2 regions of the Pseudoalteromonas tunicata genome follow, and region 1 is predicted to be linked to the other one. Evidence: riboswitches for the same ligand, from Rfam matches in the RefSeq annotation. Region 1 holds a riboswitch; the other holds the start of a gene.

The links. Region 1 has a riboswitch for lysine ahead of dapA (4-hydroxy-tetrahydrodipicolinate synthase). Riboswitches for the same ligand answer to the same signal wherever they lie in the genome.
Region 2: linked by a shared signal. The riboswitch ahead of lysC (lysine-sensitive aspartokinase 3) and the one ahead of dapA (4-hydroxy-tetrahydrodipicolinate synthase) in region 1 are both predicted to bind lysine.

What each region holds. Positions count from the first base shown of each region.
Region 1 is NZ_CP011032.1:347,147-357,792, reverse strand. It holds gene ilvA (threonine ammonia-lyase, biosynthetic) at 1-77, opposite strand, end outside; gene ilvD (dihydroxy-acid dehydratase) at 79-1,935, opposite strand; gene PTUN_RS01610 (branched-chain amino acid transaminase) at 2,006-2,929, opposite strand; gene ilvM (acetolactate synthase 2 small subunit) at 2,983-3,222, opposite strand; gene ilvG (acetolactate synthase 2 catalytic subunit) at 3,219-4,868, opposite strand; gene PTUN_RS01595 (fimbrial protein) at 5,414-6,034, shown strand; lysine riboswitch at 6,279-6,472, shown strand; gene dapA (4-hydroxy-tetrahydrodipicolinate synthase) at 6,595-7,479, shown strand; gene PTUN_RS01580 (2,3,4,5-tetrahydropyridine-2,6-dicarboxylate N-succinyltransferase) at 7,491-8,231, shown strand; gene PTUN_RS01575 (PLP-dependent decarboxylase) at 8,231-9,436, shown strand; gene PTUN_RS01570 (succinylglutamate desuccinylase/aspartoacylase family protein) at 9,441-10,553, shown strand.
Region 2 is NZ_CP011032.1:2,510,694-2,521,339, reverse strand. It holds gene PTUN_RS11490 (coiled-coil domain-containing protein) at 46-2,835, opposite strand; gene PTUN_RS11485 (condensin complex protein MksE) at 2,835-3,377, opposite strand; gene PTUN_RS11480 (hypothetical protein) at 3,379-4,641, opposite strand; gene nhaD (sodium:proton antiporter NhaD) at 4,800-6,056, shown strand; lysine riboswitch at 6,141-6,314, shown strand; gene lysC (lysine-sensitive aspartokinase 3) at 6,406-7,752, shown strand; gene PTUN_RS11465 (4'-phosphopantetheinyl transferase family protein) at 7,823-8,575, opposite strand; gene PTUN_RS11460 (sodium-dependent transporter) at 8,703-10,025, shown strand; gene PTUN_RS11455 (2-hydroxyacid dehydrogenase) at 10,117-10,646, opposite strand, start outside.

The DNA.
Region 1 (10,646 bases):
ACTTGCGTTACTTTCGCCAATGGCTCCATATTGGCTTGGATAATTGCTCTGAAATATTCAAGCTCTTTTGAAACCATATCAGCTCAGCTCCTCTAATTTAGCTAAATCACGTACCGCACCTTTATCTGCACTGGTTGCCAATAAGGCATACGCTTTTAAAGCTGACGATACATAACGTACACGATCAACAGGTTTATAGGCCTCTTTACCACGAGCAAGCTGCTTTTGTTTACGCGCTTCAAGCTCTTCAGCTGTTAAATCGAGTTTGATTTGGCGAGTTGCAATATCGATAATGATTTTATCGCCATTTTCTACATAGGCGATGGCGCCACCGCTTGCTGCTTCTGGTGAAACATGGCCAATCGATAACCCTGATGTTCCCCCCGAAAAACGGCCATCAGTGATCAACGCACATTTTTCTGCCAAACCTTTTGATTTCAAATAGCTCGTTGGATACAGCATTTCTTGCATGCCTGGGCCGCCTTTTGGCCCTTCGTAACGAATGACCACCACATCACCAGCTTTTACTTCATCGTTTAAAATGCCTTCAACAGAGTCATCTTGTGATTCATAGACCACAGCGCGACCTTCAAAATGCAGCATGTCATCCACCACTCCCGCACTTTTAACAATACAGCCATCTTGCGCTAAGTTACCGTATAACACCGCAAGGCCACCATCTTGTCTAAAGGCATGTTCAACACTGCGAATACATCCGTTTTCGCGATCATTATCTCCTTCTGGCCAACGGCACTCTTGACTCATGGCTTTAGTGGTACGGATACCGGCAGGGCCAGCGCGAAAGAATTTTTGCGCGGCTTCATTTGCAGGATCCGTTGCGTCCCATTTTTTAACTAATTCGGCCATGGTCATACCGGCAACATGATCCACCGATAAATCAACCAAACCCGCTTTGCCAAGTTCACGAATAATCGCCATCATGCCACCAGCGCGGTGTACATCTTCAATGTGGTAATCAGGGGTCGCTGGGGCAACTTTACATAAAAAAGGTGTTTTACGAGAAAGTGCGTCGATATGAGACATATCAAAATCAACACCCGCCTCTTGCGCTGCGGCCAATAAATGCAGCACGGTATTTGATGAGCCGCCCATTGCGATATCAACCACCATTGCATTCATAAATGCGGTGCGATTAGCAATGGCGCGCGGTAATACTGCTGGGTTATCTTTTTGATAATATTCGCGGCATAAATCAACTATGCGCGCACCCGCTTCAACATAAAGTTGTTTACGATCTTTATGGGTGGCAAGCGTCGTACCATTACCAGGCAGAGCTAAACCGATAGCTTCTAATAAACAGTTCATTGAATTTGCGGTAAACATACCTGAACATGAACCACACGTTGGGCACGCTGAACGCTCTACTTGTTCAGAATCTGCATCACTGACATTTGAATCCGCCCCTTTTACCATGGCATCAACTAAATCAAGTTTGATATCAATGCCAGCAAGGCGTGTTTTGCCCGCCTCCATTGGACCACCTGAAACAAAAATAACCGGGATATTTAAACGCAGCGCTGCAAGCATCATGCCCGGAGTTATTTTGTCGCAGTTTGAAATACAGATCATGGCATCAGCGCAGTGACCGTTGACCATGTATTCAACCGAATCAGCAATTAAATCGCGAGAAGGCAAAGAATAAAGCATGCCGCCATGACCCATTGCGATACCATCATCGATTGCAATGGTATTAAATTCCTTTGGCACACCACCCGCTTGTGTAATGGTTTGCGCCATTAACTCACTGAGTTGGTTGAGGTGAACATGACCTGGCACAAATTGAGTGAACGAGTTAACAACCGCAATAATCGGTTTACCAAAATCCTGATCTGTCATTCCTGTTGCACGCCAAAGCGCGCGAGCGCCAGCGCGTTTGCGACCTTCAGTTGTTTCTGCACTTCTTAATTTAGCCATAGTTACCTCTGTATTTTAGGGGGAAACTCCCCCTATTCCTCATTCCCAAAAATTTAAAATCTTTATGTATTTATGCGCTTACGTATTCAAGCCAGCCATGTGGATCGGCGCTTTGGCCTTTAACCAAATCAAAATAGGCTTTTTGTAAGTGCTCAGTGATTGGACCGCGCTTGCCAGAACCAACTGTAATGCGATCAACACTGCGCACCGGTACAATTTCGGCTGCGGTGCCAGTCATAAAAAATTCATCAGCTAAATACAAAGCTTCACGAGCAATCGCTTCCTCACGCACTTCGTAACCAAACTCGTTGGCCAGCGTCATAATGGTATCTCGGGTTAAACCCGGTAAAATACATGCCGTGGTCGGCGGGGTATAAAGCACCCCTTTTTTTATCACAAATAAGTTTTCACCTGCCCCCTCGCTCAACATGCCGTTGGTATCAAGTGCAATGCCTTCAACATACCCATTACGTTTTGCTTCGCCAGAGATAAGTTGTGAAGATAAATAATTGCCACCCGCTTTGGCTGCCGTTGGCATCGTATTAGGAGCTAAACGATTCCAAGAAGAAATACAGACATCGACACCTTCAGCAAGGCTATCTTCACCTAAATAAGCGCCCCATTGCATAGCTGCTACAGAGACCTCTGCTACATGAGATTTTGGATTTAAACCAAGCCCAACATGACCTAAATAAGCAAAGGGACGTAAATATGCGTCTTTAAAACCATTTTGCGCCACAGTGTCTTTACAGGCTTGAACTAACTCTTCTAACGTATATGGAATTTCCATCCGATAAATTTTTGCTGAATCGAACATACGCTTGATATGGTCAGTCAAACGAAAAATAGCCGGACCATTAGGTGTATCATAAGCACGAACGCCTTCAAATACTGAGCTACCATAATGAATGGCATGGCTAAGTACGTGAGTGGTTGCTTGCGCATATGGAACCATTTTGCCGTTGAACCAAATAAATTCTGACTGCTGTGACATAGTAATTTCCTATTTTCAATGCCGGCAATACCGGTAAAAAATTTAAAAAGCGGTTAACTCGCTTGTTGTTTTAATTGTTGCTCAACAAAACTAACTTCAATCAGTTTATTTAGTTGTTGCGTTAATAAATGGATAGGTCGGTCACTATCTACGGTAAAATTTACTAAATACTTTTCATCTTTTGCTTCTAACTGCATGTGAGTGAGTGAAAATCCACGATGACGGGTCACTCTTAAAAAGCGCTCAACCGCAATGCTTTGATTTTTTAGTTCAACCTGTAAATAGTGCTTCATGACACCACCTCCGTTAACATTTGTTCATTTCCCGCGCCTGGCGGCACAAGTGGCCATACATTTTCTTTATCATCAATACAGGCATGTAAAATATAAGGACCCGTTGCTGAGACTAATTTTACCAGCGCTGCATCGACCTCATTGGCGTGCGTAATTGTTTGACCTGGAATACCAAAGACCGCCGCTAAAGCTACAAAATCTGGGTTATCCGATAAATCGGTTTCGCTGTAACGGCCTTCAAAAAACAATTGCTGCCACTGGCGTACCATGCCTAAACGCTGGTTATCTAAAATCAAAATCTTAACCGGTAAATTATTACGTCTGATAGTCGCCAGCTCCTGAATATTCATCATGATTGAGCCATCACCCGACACTGTTATAACAAAATCATTAAGCCGAGCTACTTGTGCGCCAATGGCTGCAGGTAAACCAAATCCCATGGTTCCTGCACCGCCACTACTTAAATGATTACTGGGATGGCGAAATTTCATGTGCTGTGCGACCCACATTTGGTGCTGACCTACATCACAACACACCACGCCATTTTTAGGCATCAACTGGCTTAATTGGTTAAGTAAATAAGGTGCATAAACTTTCTCGCCAGGGTAATCATAACGCCATGCATATTGCTGTTTCATGGCAGAACAATGATCTAACCAATCAGCTGTAGTAAGAGGGCCATTGAGCTTTGGTAATGAATCTTTTAAATCTGCCACTAAAGAAGCCGCAACAGGTTTGCGTTTACCAACCTCAGCTGCATCGATATCTAAATGAATGACTTTGGCTTTAGCAGCAAATTTAGCCAAATTTCCCGTTACTCGGTCGTCAAAACGTGCGCCGATACATACCAGTAAGTCACATTCTTGCACCGCTAAATTGGCAGCTTGACCACCATGCATGCCGAGCATGCCTAAATCATGTTGATATTCAGGCAATACTGACCCTAATGCCTTTAACGTTGAGACTGCCGGCATTTGTGTTGCATTTAAAAAATCCATTAAATGCTGCTGCGCATCTGCCGCTTGCACACCACCACCAACATACGCGACCGGACGTTTGGCGTGCGCTAAAAGTTGATTCGCTTTTAATACTTCATCATTTGAAACCTGTGGTTTGTAATCGTCTACTGCCAGCCAAGGATGAAAAGGCACTTGAGCGAGCTGAATATCTTTTGGTATATCAACTAAAACAGGACCTGGGCGGCCTGACTGCGCAACATGCATCGCTTCTTGTAAAATTTCAGCTAAATCTTCAGGGCGCTCAACCAAATAACTATGTTTTGTACATGACAGCGACATACCGAGTACATCGATTTCTTGAAAGGCGTCAGACCCGATTGCAGCAGTCGGAACTTGACCGGTAATGGCAAGTAATGGCACCGAATCCATCATCGCATCAGCCAATGAGGTGATTAAGTTTGTCGCGCCAGGACCTGAAGTAGCAAAACATACACCTAGCTTACCCGTGCTTCTGGCAAAGCCTACAGCAGCAAAACCAGCACCTTGTTCATGGCGGGTTAAATAATGCTTAATTGGCGCACCATACAAAGCGTCATAAATTGGCATAATGGCTCCGCCTGGGTAACCAAACACCTCGTTTACGCCATGTTTGGCAAGTAATTCTATTAGTAACTGCGCGCCTGTCATTTTAATTCAACCCTTAGTTTTACAAGTTTTTCAAACACCTAGAAACAAAAAACCCCCCGGACTTTTCAGTTCGGGGGGTTCGTGATTAAGCAATTTTACTTAGACACTAGCTCGCCCCCGCGGTGATAATAATCACCACGTTGATAATAATTAGGACTAGAGAAAGTGTGTTTGTCAGCATTAAATTGTTAACCATTAATTCGTTTAAATTTGCAGTTAATTGCTCTGCGTTAATTTCTTATTTATTAGTAACCTTTTAGCCACGATAAGTCAACAACAAAAACAATGCAAATAAAGGCGGTTAATTAGAAATATATTGCAGAAAATGATTTTAAAAAACGGTTGTTTGAATTAATTATCCTCGAGATTAAAGAATAATGAATGATTCAAACAACATAATAGAAATTGTCCAATTGATTAATTTTATATCCCTGCGGCATTTAAATTCAATATACAAAAATAAATTTAATTATTTTTAAACCTTTTTAATCATGACCCGCGACTTACTTGATAACATCATCACAGTCATCAAATGGATTATCACTATGAAAAAATTAATTAGCTCACTTACGCTTATTGCCGCACTTTGTAGCCAACAGGCTATTGCCGATAGCGAAAAAAGAATTGCAGAAACATTAACCATGACCAAGCAACAAAGTTTGAGCATCAATTTCCCCGTTGGCAGCTTAGAGATAGAAGCAGGTGACAGTGACCAGCTCGAAATTGAAATAGACCTCAAACCTAAAAATAGTGGCTGGTTTTCATCCAGTGCCGATTTATCAAGCATCACGTTAGATAAAAAAATAACCGATAATAAAATTAGTCTCGAAGTGGACAAAGACGACCTGCAACAAGAGTGGACAATTCGCCTCCCTCGCACCGCCGCGCTTGATGTGCATTTGGGTGTTGGCAGTATTGAAATCAATAATTTTGCTAATTCTGCTGATATTGAGGTCGGCGTTGGCTCGGTTCGAATTGATACCACCTTGGATGACTTTAAAAATATTCAATTAAGCTCAGGTGTTGGTGATACACGTGTCAGTGGTTTAGTTAACGAGATAAAAGAGCAACGAAAATTAGTAAGCTCAGAAACTGAATACCGTGGTGCAGGCCAATATAATTTAAATATTGAAGTAGGTGTGGGTGACATTAGAATTCGCCGCTAAAATCAGAAAAAAAACATTAAAAATGCTGCCAAAATGCAGCATTTTTAATTTCATCGTAATAAATAAAACAGCACCAACCTTCACCATTCCATCTCAAATTTTACACTTTAAATAAATGGCAAACAGCCAAGCTTCAGATAAAAGATCACAATTCATCATTGACATATAGATGGCTAAAATGTTTCAATCCCTGCCGTGAACCCTATTCAATAATTAATTGCTGTACTAAACGGTGGTTAATTTTAGGGCTAGAAGAGGTGCGTTAATCAGGTAGTAAACGTGAGGAGAACAAACTCCAGAGACCGTTTATGAGGGGAATTAACGCCGAGAATGCGCATTGTTTGTCTCAATGTTATTTCGGGCGCCTGGGCTGAATCCCAGCGACTGTCACCAATAACAGCTAAGCTGTTGTAATTTTGGTGGAGAGCTTCTGGTCTTAGGAAAATAAGGCTATTTGCTTTATTTTTGTTAAGTCCATTCGCTCTTCGAATTTTATATGTTCGGTAGTGTTTTGGATTATTCCCCCACTTTCCTACCGACATGTTATGAGTTCGGTAGAGATGATCCAACAATTCGATTTATCTGAATATCCGTTATGGACGGCTTTAATTACGCCGTTTACACCACAAGACACTGTTGATTTTGACGCTTTGGCGAAGTTAGTCGCTGAACAAGTCGCGGCTAACAATGGCATTTTATTACTTGGCAGTACCGGCGAAGGCTTAGCCCTAACCGAAACCGAGCAAAAAGAAATTGTTACTTTTGTTTGCCAATTAGCACCTCAAGTTCCGTTAATGGTCGCTGTTGGTGGTTTTAATTTAAAGCAACAAGTTCAATGGCTTGAGTTTTGTAATGATTTACCAATCCATGCTTATTTACTTGGTTCGCCACTGTATGCCAAGCCTGGTATTCAAGGACAAACCCAATGGTTTGATACCTTACTGAACCATTCAAAACACCCATGTATGCTTTATAACGTACCAGGTCGCAGTGCTGTTGCTATTGCGCCTGAGGTACTGACTAATTTAAGCCATCACACTAGGCTTTGGGCGATGAAAGAAGCCAGTGGCGATATTGCAAAATTTGAAGCGTTTCGTAGTGCCGCACCCCAGCTTGCCATTTATAGTGGTGACGATGCCTTGATGCCTTATTTTGCCCAAGCTGGCGCTAAAGGGCTAGTGTCTGTCGCAGCAAATGCTTGGCCCAATCAAACAGCTGAATTTGTACGTCGCTCGCTTGCAGGTACTTATCCTAATCTATTTCGTCAATGGTCGAGCGCTATCAATAGCTTATTTGAAGTCGCCAATCCAATCCCTGTAAAAGTGCTAATGCACAAGCAAGGTCGCATTCAATTTCCGGATTTAAGACCACCATTGACGCATTTAGAACTCAATAATCATGCAGCACTTGAAGCTGCGAATCACACAATTTTATCTTTTAATTAAACAGGCAATTTATGAACTGGTCAGAACTTATTCAACAATTAGAAGCGGGCACAGTGCGCGCTGCAACTCAAGATGAAAACGGTCAATGGCATGCCAATGTTGAAGTTAAAAAAGGCATTTTAGACGTCTTTAAAAATGGCAACAATATTGAATTCCCTGGTGGTTTTGTCGATAAACACAACTTAGCCGTGCGTGGTTTTTCGGCTGAAGATGGCGTGCGCATGGTACCGGGTGGCAGCAGTGTTCGCCCAGGTGCTTATGTATCAAAAGGCACGATTATTATGCCTCCTTCTTATATCAACATTGGTGCTTATGTCGATTCAGGCACTATGGTTGATAGCCATGTTTTAGTTGGTTCATGTGCGCAAGTCGGTAAAAACGTACATTTAAGTGCTGCAGTACAACTAGGTGGTGTACTTGAGCCTGTTGGCGCGAGTCCAGTTGTGATTGAAGACGATGCATTTATTGGCGCAGGTTGTGTGATTGTTGAGGGCGTTGTAGTGAAAAAAGGCGCAGTACTTGCCCCAGGTGTGCGTTTATCGGCCACTATTCCTGTGTACGACTGTGTTAACGAGCGCCAACTTGAGCGCGGCGAACCAATCCCAGAATACGCGATTGTAGTACCTGGTTCACGCCCTGCATCAAGTGCATGGGGCCGCAGCCAAGGTTTAAGTATGTCATGCGCCTTAATTGTGAAATACCGTGATGCACAATCAAACGCTTCATTAGCACTAGAAGAGGTATTACGTTAATGAGCTTTTTGAGCACATCAGTTCGCGGTCATATCAATGCACTTGTGCAAACACAAGACCATCCTTTTTTTATCTATGATTTAGATCAGCTCGCTGCTCACTTAGCACCATTAACCGCGCAAAATGTGGTAAAGCTATGGTATGCAGTCAAAGCGAATCCTTTATCGAGCGTGATCCAAACTTTAGATAAAGCGGGTTTTAACTTTGATGTAGCAAGCGCAGGCGAGCTAAATCAAGTATTAAAACAAGGAATTGCCGCTGAACGTGTGCTCAATACTGGCCCTGCCAAAAGTAAAAAACAAATTAACCACTTTTTAGAGGCTGGCGTGCGTACATTTGTTGCCGAAAGCCTCAACCAAGTAGCGTGGTTAAACCAAGCGGCGCAAAATCATCAAGTGCAATTGCGTATTTTGCTGCGCGTGCAACTTCGTTGGCCAGAAGGTGAAAAAAACCCTTTAGGAGGCAATAGCCTAACGCCTTTTGGTTTAGGTACGCAGCAATGGCAGCATTTAAATATTGCCGACTACCCACAACTAAACTTTGTGGGCCTGCATATTTTTCAGTGGGGCAATATGCTCAGCACTGATAAGCTAGCCCAGTTATGGTCACAAATGATTGCGCCATTACAGGCACTCGCCGATCAACTCGGTTTTGCACTGGAGATTTTAGATTTAGGTGGTGGTTTAGGTATTCCCTACACAACCGCGCAAGACCCTCTCAATTGGCCTCAGCTACTTGATGCTCTAAGCAATATTAAATTCGAATCAGGCGTGAATGAGCTTTGGATGGAACTCGGTCGTTATGCTGTGGGTGAATGCGGCCACTATGTTAATCCTGTAGTCGAACAAAAAGAAAACTTTGGGTACCACCAATTAATTACCGCAGGAGGGATTAACCACATTTTGCGCCCTGCAGTGACTAATCAAGCGTTTCCAGCACAGTTATTACGCCAATCAAATGCGCCCGCACGTGAGTTTTTAATTCATGGCCCGCTTTGCACTGCACTCGACAGTTTAGGTACACATCAACTCCCCGCCGATCTCAATGAAAATGACCATGTCATTTTTAGCCAAGTTGGTGCATATGGCTTTACCGAAAGCATGCCTTATTTTTTATGCCACGAATTAGCTGCTGAATACGTAATAGAAAACAACCAAGTTCGCTGCGTTCGTAGTTGCGAAACTGCGGATTATTATTTGAGATAAGCCTATGAACTCAATAAGCCAAGAAAATATCTTAGTCGGTGAAATTGCAAACGGTTTACCGTTAACCATTCCGGTTTATCGCTTAAAAGGTGATGGAACAGGCCCGCATGTTTACATTCAAGCCAATATGCACGGCGCCGAAGTTCAGGGTAATGCGGTTATTTATCAGCTACTTGAACAACTAAAACAACTTGATTTAAAAGCAGACTTTACCTTAGTGCCTTACGCAAACCCAATTGGCTGTAATCAAAAGTCAGGAGAGTTTACTCTTGGCCGCTTCGATCCAATTACCGGCACTAATTGGAATCGTATGTATTTAGATGCAACCAGTATCATTCCTGAGTTTGTGCGCAACCACTTAACAAGTGATGCAAGCACCATTAAACATGCATTTCGTGAGCAATTAATAACCCACATCGATCAAAAACTTAATGGTCCAGCTTATCAACTCACAACCGGGCAGCGCATTGCATATAACCTGCAGCGCCTCGCTCATCAGGCTGATATTGTTTTAGATTTACACACTGGTCCTATTTCAAGTAAGCACTTATATTGCCCAACTTATGCCAAACCCAGCGCTCGTTTTTTTAATATTGAGCATGTTTTATTAATTGATAATGGTTTTGGGGGCGCCCTTGATGAAGCAAGTTTTTGCCCTTGGTGGGATTTAAGCGACGCACTCAAAGCACAAGGTATTAATTTTGATATCGCAGTCGATGCCTTTACGGTGGAGCTTGGCTCACAAGAAAAAATAGATTTAACCGCCGCTAAATATGATGCGCAAAGTATTTTAAGTTACTTAACGCATAAAGAGGCCTTTAATAACTCGCATCATCAACCAGCAAAAATAGCTCGCTATAGCTGTCATTTAAACGATTATATCGCCTATTATTCGCCACTTGGCGGCATGGTTGAATACCTGGCGCCTTTGGGTGGGCACATTAAAGCGGGCACTCCAATCGCTAATATTTTACGTATGGAGCGCTACTTAAGTGAAGCGCCCTTGCATCAGCTCACCTTTGATAAAGACGCAATTGCCATTTTGCATTTTGCCTCGGCAAGCGTAAACCAAGGTACTGAGCTGTATAAATTTTTTACCAATTACAGTGCGCTTTAATAAATTTAAACTGTAATCACACCAAACTCTAATTGCGTGAGAGTCGCCATGTATTCCCGTGGCAAAATCAGATAGCGGCAGCCTTGCCGCAAT
Region 2 (10,646 bases), 1.8 Mb from region 1:
TAACTTAATGCCTTGCTAAATCTCTTATCCAAAATTGAGGTTAAGTTAATACTCTGGCTGTGGGTGTTGCACTTCAATCCAGTCTTTTTCATCGACCCAGTTTTGGGCGCCGTTTTCGACCGTGCGAATTGGCACAATATAATCACAGCTAATTTGTGGTTTAACCGAAGCAAAAATAGGCACAAAACCAAAGCTAAGTGCGGTTTCAATAATTGCTTTTTGATTTTGAGGGTCGATATCGGCCGCTTCATCAATATAAATGGGGATGCGGTAACGATTTTGCTCTTGATCCGACAATAAGTAGCGAATAAACAGCATGCCACACAGTAACTTAATGGTGATCCGTGTGCCATTTGAGCCAGCAGAGTCAATTTTATCAAAGTGGTCGGTTTCACCGGCACGGTTAACCACTTCAAACCGGATATCAAATAAATCTGATAGGGTTAGGCCTGCTTTATCGCTGGCAAATTGAATGAGGTGATCTTTAGCGGCATTCACTTCTTTTTCATCAACAGGCTCGCTTGAAAGCAAATCAAGGGTATCACCTTGCTCAAATAAATCTGCAGTGGCGATTATAGTATCGATACTGTCGACCAACTGTTTACGCGGCAATACATTGATTTTAAACGCTTGTAAGTTTGAAATTTGATGCTGGCTAATGCCTTTGTTAAAGCTATTCATTTCGCGGCGTAAGCGGTCGAGATCTTCGCGAAGCCCTTTAATAGTCGCAGCAACTTCGGTTAAAGCCACCCGAGCTTGGCGCTCAACGGCTTCACGTTCATTATCAATATTATGAAACGCGGCAATGAGTTTTTGATATTTAACGAGTTCATCAGGTTCGTTATCAAACTTGGTGATCCCTGCATTATAAATATGTAAATAGGTATTACGAACATTGATGTCAAAATTGCGCAGCTCTTGGCAATCTTTATTAAAACGATGGACAAGGTCGGCCAAATTATCAAAATCAATTGCAATATCAATTAGGTAAGGAGTGCATTTGCCACTGTAAAAATCTAAGGTGTGATCAATACGTTCTGATTTAACTTGGCGCAAACGTTCAGCTTGGCGTTGTAATTGCTCTTTTTTGCTTTTCACAATTGAACGGCGGTCGGCAATACCGCTGGCATCTTGCTGCACTTCTTGCAGTAAATCGGCTACTTGTTCTTGCTCTGCCTCAAGTTGCGCTTGTAATAATCCTTGCGCCTCACGTGTTTGCAACATGGTTTGATAGTGATTAAAGCGCTCAAGGGCACTTTCAATACTCATTAGTTCTTGATAGAGGGCTTCTTTTTCGGCTTGTTTACCTGCAACGTTTGCAGCAACCTCACGCTGGCGAGCAAAATCAGCCAGTGCGGTATCGAGTGCTTTGAGTTGCGCCTGAATTTGTACTTTGCTATCACTGGTTTGCATTTGTAATGCGGGCAGTTTTTTCAGTTTAATGCTGGCACCGGGTAAGGTGAGCACTGCGCCTTTTACTGCATCCGATAATTGTACTAAAAATTCGCCAAAAGCGTGCTCGTCGGTGATTGTGACATCCCCTTGATTACCAGTCGCTAAACTAAATAAATCGGGGTTTAAAATACGCGAAATTTCTTCGACTTCTTTGAGTGATAACTCTTCACGCATCCGAGTATAAAGATTGTATTCGAGATTTTTCAGTTGCAGTTTTAAGCTCTTTATCTGTTTTTCGGTCTCTTTAATCCTAAAATCGAGAGTATGTAAACTTTGTCCTTGAGCACTGGTAATAGAATGCGACAGCTGCTCATATTGGTTTTTAAGCTGTTGCAAATTGGTTTTTAACGTCGGTAGGCCAACTAACTCAAATTCTTGATGCAAACCATTAAATTGAATAAACCACTGCTCAATTTGGCTATTGCGGCGCTCAATATCACGCAGTTGTTGCATATAAAGATTCTGTTTTTGCTCAAAATCGTGCTTTTCACTTTCGATATCGGCCAAGTTTTGTTCGAGTTCTTCTAGTTGGGCATGTTGATATTGTTCAAAATCAATTAATGCTTGGTCTATTTTAGGTGTATGAGCCGCAAGTTTACCTTTTAATATGCTTTGATTTTCAAGCATGGCTTCAAGCGCAGCGATGGGCTCTTGCATTGCTTCGAGTGCTTTGAGCTCTTTGCGCGAGCGATTTACTTTATCAAATGCGCGGCGCCAGACTTCATAAAAGTCGACTTTAGAATTTGACATATGGCGCTCAAACACTCGTAGCATAAAGCGTTTTACATCTGGTGCGCCAAGTTTATGCAAGTTTAAGATTTTACGGAAAATCTCTTTGTAAATAGCGGAGTCTTGCACATTATTAAGGGGGATCATTTTTAAGCTGATCTCAGAATCAAATGCGCTGGCTCCCCCAGTTAGTAGTGCATTAAGCTCTTGTGCTTTAAGTTCAAAAGGCGTGAAGTTTAAGCTCTTTAAGTGGTTAAATAACTTAGTATATTTAACGATGGTTTTGCCTTGAGTGTAATCTTCAATATTCAGTTTGCCGTTGTAGCAAAAAAATTGATGGGCAAACCCTGCAATTTTACCAAGACCTGCCACACCAATGACCACAGGGCCATGAGGGAGTTCGGCTTCGAGTAAGATGTACGATTGATCGGAGCTAAAATAAAATTTACGTGTTTCTTCTAAGTCGTGGCCATCCCATTCTGTGAGGCGTAAATCATTAATCAGAGGAAACTGAAGCGCATTAATAACTGAACTTTTACCCGTATTATTTGGCGCGCAAATTGAGCTGCTTTTATCAAGCGGGATCACACATTTGGCATATCCGGCGGTATTAAGTAGGGCAAGTTTTGTCAGGCCGTATAAATGTTGCATTAGTTGTCCTCCTGCAGATCAAGTTCGTTGATTTGCATTAATGCATCCAGATAGCGATAAATTGGGCTTTGAATTATAAAGCCTTGCTCGACTTCTTTTGCCAAACCAAAGCGGCTCATGCGCATAAATACATCTTTGCGTAAGTCTGAGCCTGAAAAAATTTCGAGCTGATCGTACAGGTGTTTATTTTGTTGTACTAAGATTTGCATCAGTTCTAAATCACACACTTGTTCAAACAGGGCACGCAGTGGGTCTTTGCCAAGGTTGGCAAAGTACTCGACCAAGACATAGGTGGTGAGGGCAAAGGCACGGGATATTTTGCCCATATTGGGCGTGCTGTCTTCAATTTCAAGGTAATAAAAACCTCGGCCATCTTTGATTAGATGGTGACCAAGTGATTGAAAAAGTTCAGTATATTGCTCATGGCAATGGTCAAGTTGTTGCCAAAGTTGTACGTCTTGTTCACTAATGTGATAACCACTGACCAGCTTTTTATTAATGTGCTGTAACTCTGTGAGTTCAGCTAAATTTATGTGTGTCATATTAATTCGATTTTAAAGAAGTCGTTTTTAACGATGCGTGATAAGGGTGTAATTTAAATTGGCAATCGGCTAATGCGATAACGCTCGGTTGTGCGCTGTGTGTAACGGTTAAGTCGGGATCATTGGCCATTTTTTGATATAAAAACAGTAACTCATCCGCTTCAAGCTCAGGGTATTGCGTATCAAGCCAGGCCAAAATGCCCGTTTGTTTGTTACCAAGATCTGCTGTAAAACGGGTTTTAACGCTAAAAAAGTCTGGAATATTAGGATTGATAAACGCAGGTACGTGGCTTTGATCTGGTAGTTGGTATTCTTCTTGTTCAAATTCGTCAATGTGTGCCATGTACGCCACCATTTGATGGGCGGTACCTAAAGAGAATTTTTGTTGATCAGATGTTATGTGTGGTTGATGGGCACTGAGTACGGCATCGACGCCATTTTTACGAATTGCACCTAGCACCTTGGCTGCTTGGCGAGTCAGGAGCGTATTGCGACGTAACTCTTCACGCAGTGGCATTAGCATATCGGCACTTTTGCGCAGGCTTTCACGCCCTGTTAGGTGCATGTCTAAAATGCGGGTGCGTAATTGTTCTAACATCCGCTTTTCGCTAAACAGCTTGCCGGTGATTTGAATTTGCTCGAGTAGGGTGCTGATCTGCTGCTCAATCTCGCTAAAACACGCTTTAAATTCACCGCCAATATCAACCATTTCAAGCATAGGTTCGATGTATAAATCAAATGCTTCAATCACGGCTTGATAACGTTTTTCGAGTGAGCGCTGTGAGTGATCGGCTTTGGCCTGTTCAACAATATTTAATATGGCATTTTCGTTGTGATAAAACAGTTTTACGATTTTACGTACCCGTTCATCCATAATGCGGCAATTACGGCGCAATTCTTCAAAATCATTGTCTTGACCAGCTTGCGCTAAACGATGACCAAGGCGGGCTAAATCTCTAATTAGTACATGCACTTCTTCGGCAATGCCAAGGCTTTCTTCTTGCAATAAATACTGGGCAAATTCAGCCACGGCACGATTGAGTTCAAGTTGAGATGACTTTGCCAGCGGGATCAAAATATCGTGATTGAGTAGTCGGTTTGCTTCTTTAAAAATCTTATCGCCCGGCCAGGTGGGGTATTTAGTTTTTAAAATAGTTTGTACATCATGAATGTTAAAATCGGCCATATTAAAGCGTCGGATCAAAGTCTCAATTAAGGGCCAATGTTCAGACAAAATAGTCAATATTTTCTTCGGTGGGATCATACCTATCCACTATGTTGTTTAATAATTATTCTGTTAGGAAGTACTACTAAGATAGTAGGTACACTGCGGTAGTTTTATGTCATTTTAAGTGCTAGACTACGCGCCGCTTGATTGTAACGCAAATATTTTACTTTTCTAACAAAGGTTGTTAACGAAAAATGGTTACTGGTATTATCCTGTCGCTAATCGCACTTGCATTTGTGCTGATCGTTATAGAGGATATTATTCACGTAAACAAGGCCAAAACCACGCTTTTTTTTGGTACTTTATGTTGGATAATCGCTTTTATCTTCCCTATTCACGGTGAAAGCCCTGAAACTATTCAACATCAATTAGATCATAACATTCTTGAAATAGCGACTTTGTGGTTATTTTTGATGGCTGCTATGACCTTTGTTGCCTATTTGAATTCAAAAGGATTTATTCAAAACTTAGTTCATCGCATTATGCCAAGAGAAATTAGCGAACGTCGCTTGATGTTTTTGGTTGGTGGTTTTGCCTTTTTGTTTTCATCAATTTCCGACAATGTGACTGCGACCTTAATTTCGCTTGCGGTGGTAATGTCGCTAAAACTTGATAGTAAAAAGCTGATTAAATACACCACGTTAATTATTTTTGCTGTGAACTCAGGTGGTGTATCGCTGATTACCGGTGATGTAACAACGTTAATGATTTTCTTAGCGGATAAAGTCACCATTGGTCATTTGCTGTTATTGGTAGCGCCGGCGATTTTCAGTGTGCTTGCTCTTGCGGTTATGCTATCGATTGGTATGAATGGCAAAGTATATTTTGAACCTGATACCTCACGTCGAATTGAAAAAACCGATATCACCATTGCGGTTATTTTCCTTTCAACCATTTTTGGTACTTTGGCTTTGAGTGTTTTATATTCGGTTCCGCCATTACTGACGTTTTTATTCGGTTTAAGTTTTATGTTTTTAGTCGCGCAGTTTTTAATGCGTAAAAAAGACGTAAACAAAAAAATCATCGATTACATTCGTGAGATTGAATACGATACCTTGTTATTCTTCGTTGGGGTTTTACTGCTGGTTGGTGCGATGAAAGAAGTAGGGGTACTGACTCAATTTACTCACTTATACGAGATTTTAGCGCCAGAATACGCAAACTACTTTATGGGGCTATTATCAGCCACGGTTGATAACGTACCGTTAACGGCTGCGTTATTAAAAGCAGACATTGCGATGGATGCGCGCCAATGGCTAACCTTTACTTATGCAACCGGTGTGGGTGGCTCAATGCTTATCATAGGTTCAGCTGCTGGTATTATTGCAATGAGTAAAGTAAAAGAACTTACCTTTGTTAGCTATTTACGCTTAAGTATTTATTTACTAGCGGCTTACACCATTGGTTATGTTGGTTCGTATTTTGCTGGATTATTAATTACCGTAAATTAATGATTGACAGCTAGACGTCTAAACGTTAGATTTAAAACCCCGCTAAACAGTGGGGTTTTTTATTGCCAGTTTCTTAAATTGGCAATAAACAGAAGAGGTGCGAAGGCCAGGTAGAACATACGAGGACGCGGTGTCCGATGATGATGTTTCGAGGGGGACCTTCGCCGAGGGGGAATAACCACCGTACAGTTATTTTCTCGGTTTAAGAGGCTGAATCCTCTGAACTGTCACCTATTTTGGTGGAGAGCTTCTGGCAGTGGATTACCGTTTTCATCTCAAAGTACCCTTGCCGTGCAGTTCTCCTTGTGTATTTTTATCAACAAATGACGTTGATAAATAAGGAGACCCAATGAGTTCATCTTTTATTGTTGCCAAGTTTGGTGGCACAAGTTTAGCCGATTTTGACGCCATGTTTCGTTGTGCGCAAATCATTCATGACGATAACAATGTCCGTGTTGTTGCAGTAAGCGCAAGCGCGGGTGTGACCAACCATTTAGTTGCCTTAAGTCATAAAGACATCAGTGACGCAGTGCGCCAAAGTCATATTGATGGTGTGTTAGCTATTCAAAATAATATTCTGGCAAAATTAACCCTTGATGCCGATTTAGCCACTTTATTTAGCCAAACCTTGGCTGACTTTGAACAATGTGCAGCCTTAACGAGCACTAGCGAGCAGCATAACGATGAATTACTGAGCTTTGGCGAGCGTTTATCATCATGTTTGTTCACCCAAGTATTGCGTGATTTAGGAATAAAAGCTGAACGATTTGATGTACGTAGCGTACTTAAAACCGATGCACATTTTGGTAAAGCAACACCAAATGTAGCGCAGACACGCGCTGCAGCTCTTGAACATTTAGTGCCGTTATTAAACGAAACCGTAGTGGTAACTCAAGGCTTTATCGGTTCTGATCAGCATGGTCGTACAACGACGTTAGGCCGTGGAGGTTCTGATTATAGTGCAGCATTATTAGCCGAAGCGATTGATGCCTGTAGTGTACATATTTGGACTGATGTAGTTGGTATTTTTAGTACCGACCCACGTTTATGCCAAAAGGCGAAACCGATACCAAAACTGAGCTTTGATGAAGCTGCTGAAATGGCGACTTTTGGCGCCAAAGTGTTGCATCCTGCGACTATTTTGCCTGCAAGCCGTGCCGGGATCAGCGTTTTTGTTGGTTCAAGCCGCGCCCCAGAGCAAGGTGGTACTTGGATTGAGAAAGAAAAGTCGCAGCATCCTGGAATTCGTGCCGTTACTCAGCGTAAAAATCAAATTCTACTGACCTTAAAAAGCCCTGAAATGTTGCTTGCCAGCGGCTTTTTAGCCCGTGTATTTACCATTTTATCTGAATACAATATTTCGGTTGATTTAGTCACGACATCTGAAATTAGTGTTGCTCTGACCCTCGATAACGCGCCAAATGCTAGCCGCCCAGAGCTAGATCAGGCATGTCTTCAGCGCTTAAGTGAATTTTGCCATGTGACGGTTGAAAACAACTTAACACTCGTGGCACTAGTAGGTTCTGAGATTCAATTACGTCAACATGAAATGAACTTAATGCAAGTTTTGGCTGATTTTAATATCCGCATGATTTGCCACGGTGCCAGCAAACATAACCTTTGCTTTTTAGTCGAGCAAAGTGAATCAGATGCGGTTGTACAGTCCATTCACCGTCGCTTGCTTGAAGTGTGTTAATCACCATAGCCATTAAAAAAGCGAACTAAACAGTTCGCTTTTTGTCACTATTTGCTAGTAATAGCTTGATTCAACAAGTCACTATTACTAACTTAGGTATTTGTTTTTGGTGCGTTGTTAACAGCGTGAAAGCAAAATCGTAAAATTCGGTGCTAAAATTACGTAAATTGTGGCGTTCAATCAGTTCAAATACATTGGGGCGAAGGAGTTGTGCAATGGGCCGTTTTAGGGTTTTTGCCAGTGCTTCTTTGAGTGTCCAAATGCGATAAAAATACGCGGCATGTTGTTTTGGGCTAAGTCGGCCTGCCTGTTCAATCAATGTCACTTCATCAACATGATAAAAATGGTGCGCAAGTTTATCAAACGCGCGTAATTTAGTCGTCTTTTCAAGATCAATACCAAACGAAAATACATGCTGTTGTTGCATGCACAGTGCAACTGCGACCATTTCATGGCTATGCGAGAGGCTGAGTTTTATCGGCAAAAGCTGATTATGGTGGTAGAGCTCAAGCTCTTTTTTTGTATCGTTAAAGCGAGTTTCAAACGCAGTGCAGTGATCGTCGTACTGAGCGCTAAGGAGCTGCTTGATAATATGGCGGCTTTTTAAATATTCACGCTTGGCTTTAGGCTGTTTACGTTTTGCTAAAATTGCAATTTCTGCTTGGCAAAGAAAGTGCTCTGGCACTATCTGCTCTAAATTGAGTTCGCTGGCATTGGCAACAAAAACCGTGAGTTCACCCTCATGCAATGACTGGTTTGCAAGGCCGGTATCAAAAGTTGCGGTATGAATAATTAAATTGTTGGCAAAATAATCAATTGGCATGAAAACTCAGCAATTAAGTTCAATTGGTTATGAATTATACCTAAGTAAGTGATCCAAGGAACTGTTTTAGCTATATGAAGCGCCTCCATTATGGTTTAATAGCGAAAAATTATAAGAGATGGGCGCAATGGCACAGATTCGTGATGGCTTTCAGAGTCGTTTAGGTTTTGTATTAGCAGCGGCAGGTGCCGCTGTTGGTTTAGGTAATATTTGGGGTTTTCCAACACAAGCTGCAAACCACGGTGGTGGGGCATTTTTGCTGGTGTATTTTATCGTAATTTTTTTACTTGCCTTACCTGCTTTATATACCGAATTATATTTGGGCCACAGCGCACAAGCCAATCCTGTGGTGGCGCTTCGTAATGCGTGTAGCGAACAAAGCAAAAAAATGGGTGCTGCAGCGGGATATATTGGCTTAAGTGGCGCAATTGTAATGTTGAGCTTCTATTCAATTGTTGCAGGGTGGATGATTGCATACAGTATTGAACCGGTTGCTCGCTTTTTTGGTGCAACGGCAGTGGCCGATTTTTTAAATAGCGATACCACGCTCCGTAATTTTATTTTCACGCCAATTATTTTGATTTTAACTGCGGGTATTATTTTACAAGGGGTTAAATCGGGTATCGAAACTTGGTCTCGTCGTTTAATGCCGATGTTGCTGCTATTGCTAATTGGTTTGATTGGATATATTGCCACACTTGATGGGGCAATGGCTGGTTTTAAAGCCTATTTAGTGCCTGATTTTTCTAAAATAATGGATCCCGATTTAATTATTGCAGCCATGGGTCAAGCGTTTTTCTCTTTATCGCTCGGTGTTGGTTGCATGATGATTTATGGCTCTTATTTAAAGCCGCAAGAAAATTTACCTAAGCTCGCTTGTTCGGTTGCGTTGCTTGATACGAGTGTGGCTTTTTTAGCTGGCTTGCTGATTATTCCTGCTATTTTTGTTGCGCAACAACAAGGTGTTGAAGTCTTTCAAGATGGTAAGTTGATTGGCGAAGGGCGACTCATTTTTGCAGTCTTACCTGAATTATTTGCCACTATGGGCCAAGTAGGTTTATTGGTTGCGTTATGTTTTTTTGTACTGATGTCGATAGCTTCTGTTACATCCACAATTTCATCAACTGAAATTCCGGTGGCATTTTTAGTTGAAAGTCATGGTTTAGAGCGCACAAAAGCAACTTGGTTGGTGACGCTGGTGGTATTTGTCTGTTCAAGCGTGATCATTGTTAATTTCGATTGGTTGTTTGGCTTAGTGATTATGTTGTTTACCCAATATCAATTACCGTTAATGGGCCTATTTTATTTTATTACGGTGGGCTGGATGTGGCGCCGAGGTAATAAATTATTGCAGGTGACTTCAGGACCGCATTATTGGTTTGCGCAATATGTACGGTTTGTTTGCCCAATTTTAATGACTGCAGTGTTTTTAAACGTGGCATTTTCATAATATATTTGACGTTATTCGATAGAAAAAAGCCGAAAGAGCGATGCTCATTCGGCTTTTTTTGTTGGCTAGGGGTGCTGATATATCGGCAGCGTTAAACCACGGTATTAGTTAAAACGCGTTGTTCAGCAAATTGCTTAATGTTGAAAAAAGTAACAGTGGCAATTTCATCGAGTGCTTCTTGAGTAAAAAAGCCTTGGTGGCCGGTGATCAAGACATTTGAAAAACTTAATAAACGTTGAAATTCATCATCTTGAATAATTTCATTACTCATGTCTTTAAAAAATAATTCGGATTCTTGTTCGTATACGTCTAACCCTAAATATCCTAAGGTTTTATTTTTTAATGCTTTTATAGTCGCTTTAGTATCAACTAAGGCTCCTCTGCTGGTATTAATTAACATGACGCCTGGTTTCATTTGCTGATAGGCATCGTCATTAATCATGTGATGGGTTGCTGGCAACAAAGGGCAGTGCAGAGAAATAATGTCGGATTCTGCGAGCAGGGCTTCGAGTGATACATAGTTGAGTCGATCCGAGCTTGGTTTGGGGTCGTGGGCTAAAATACGACAACCAAAACCCGTGAGTATATTACAAAGCGCTAAGCCAATTTTACCTGTGCCAA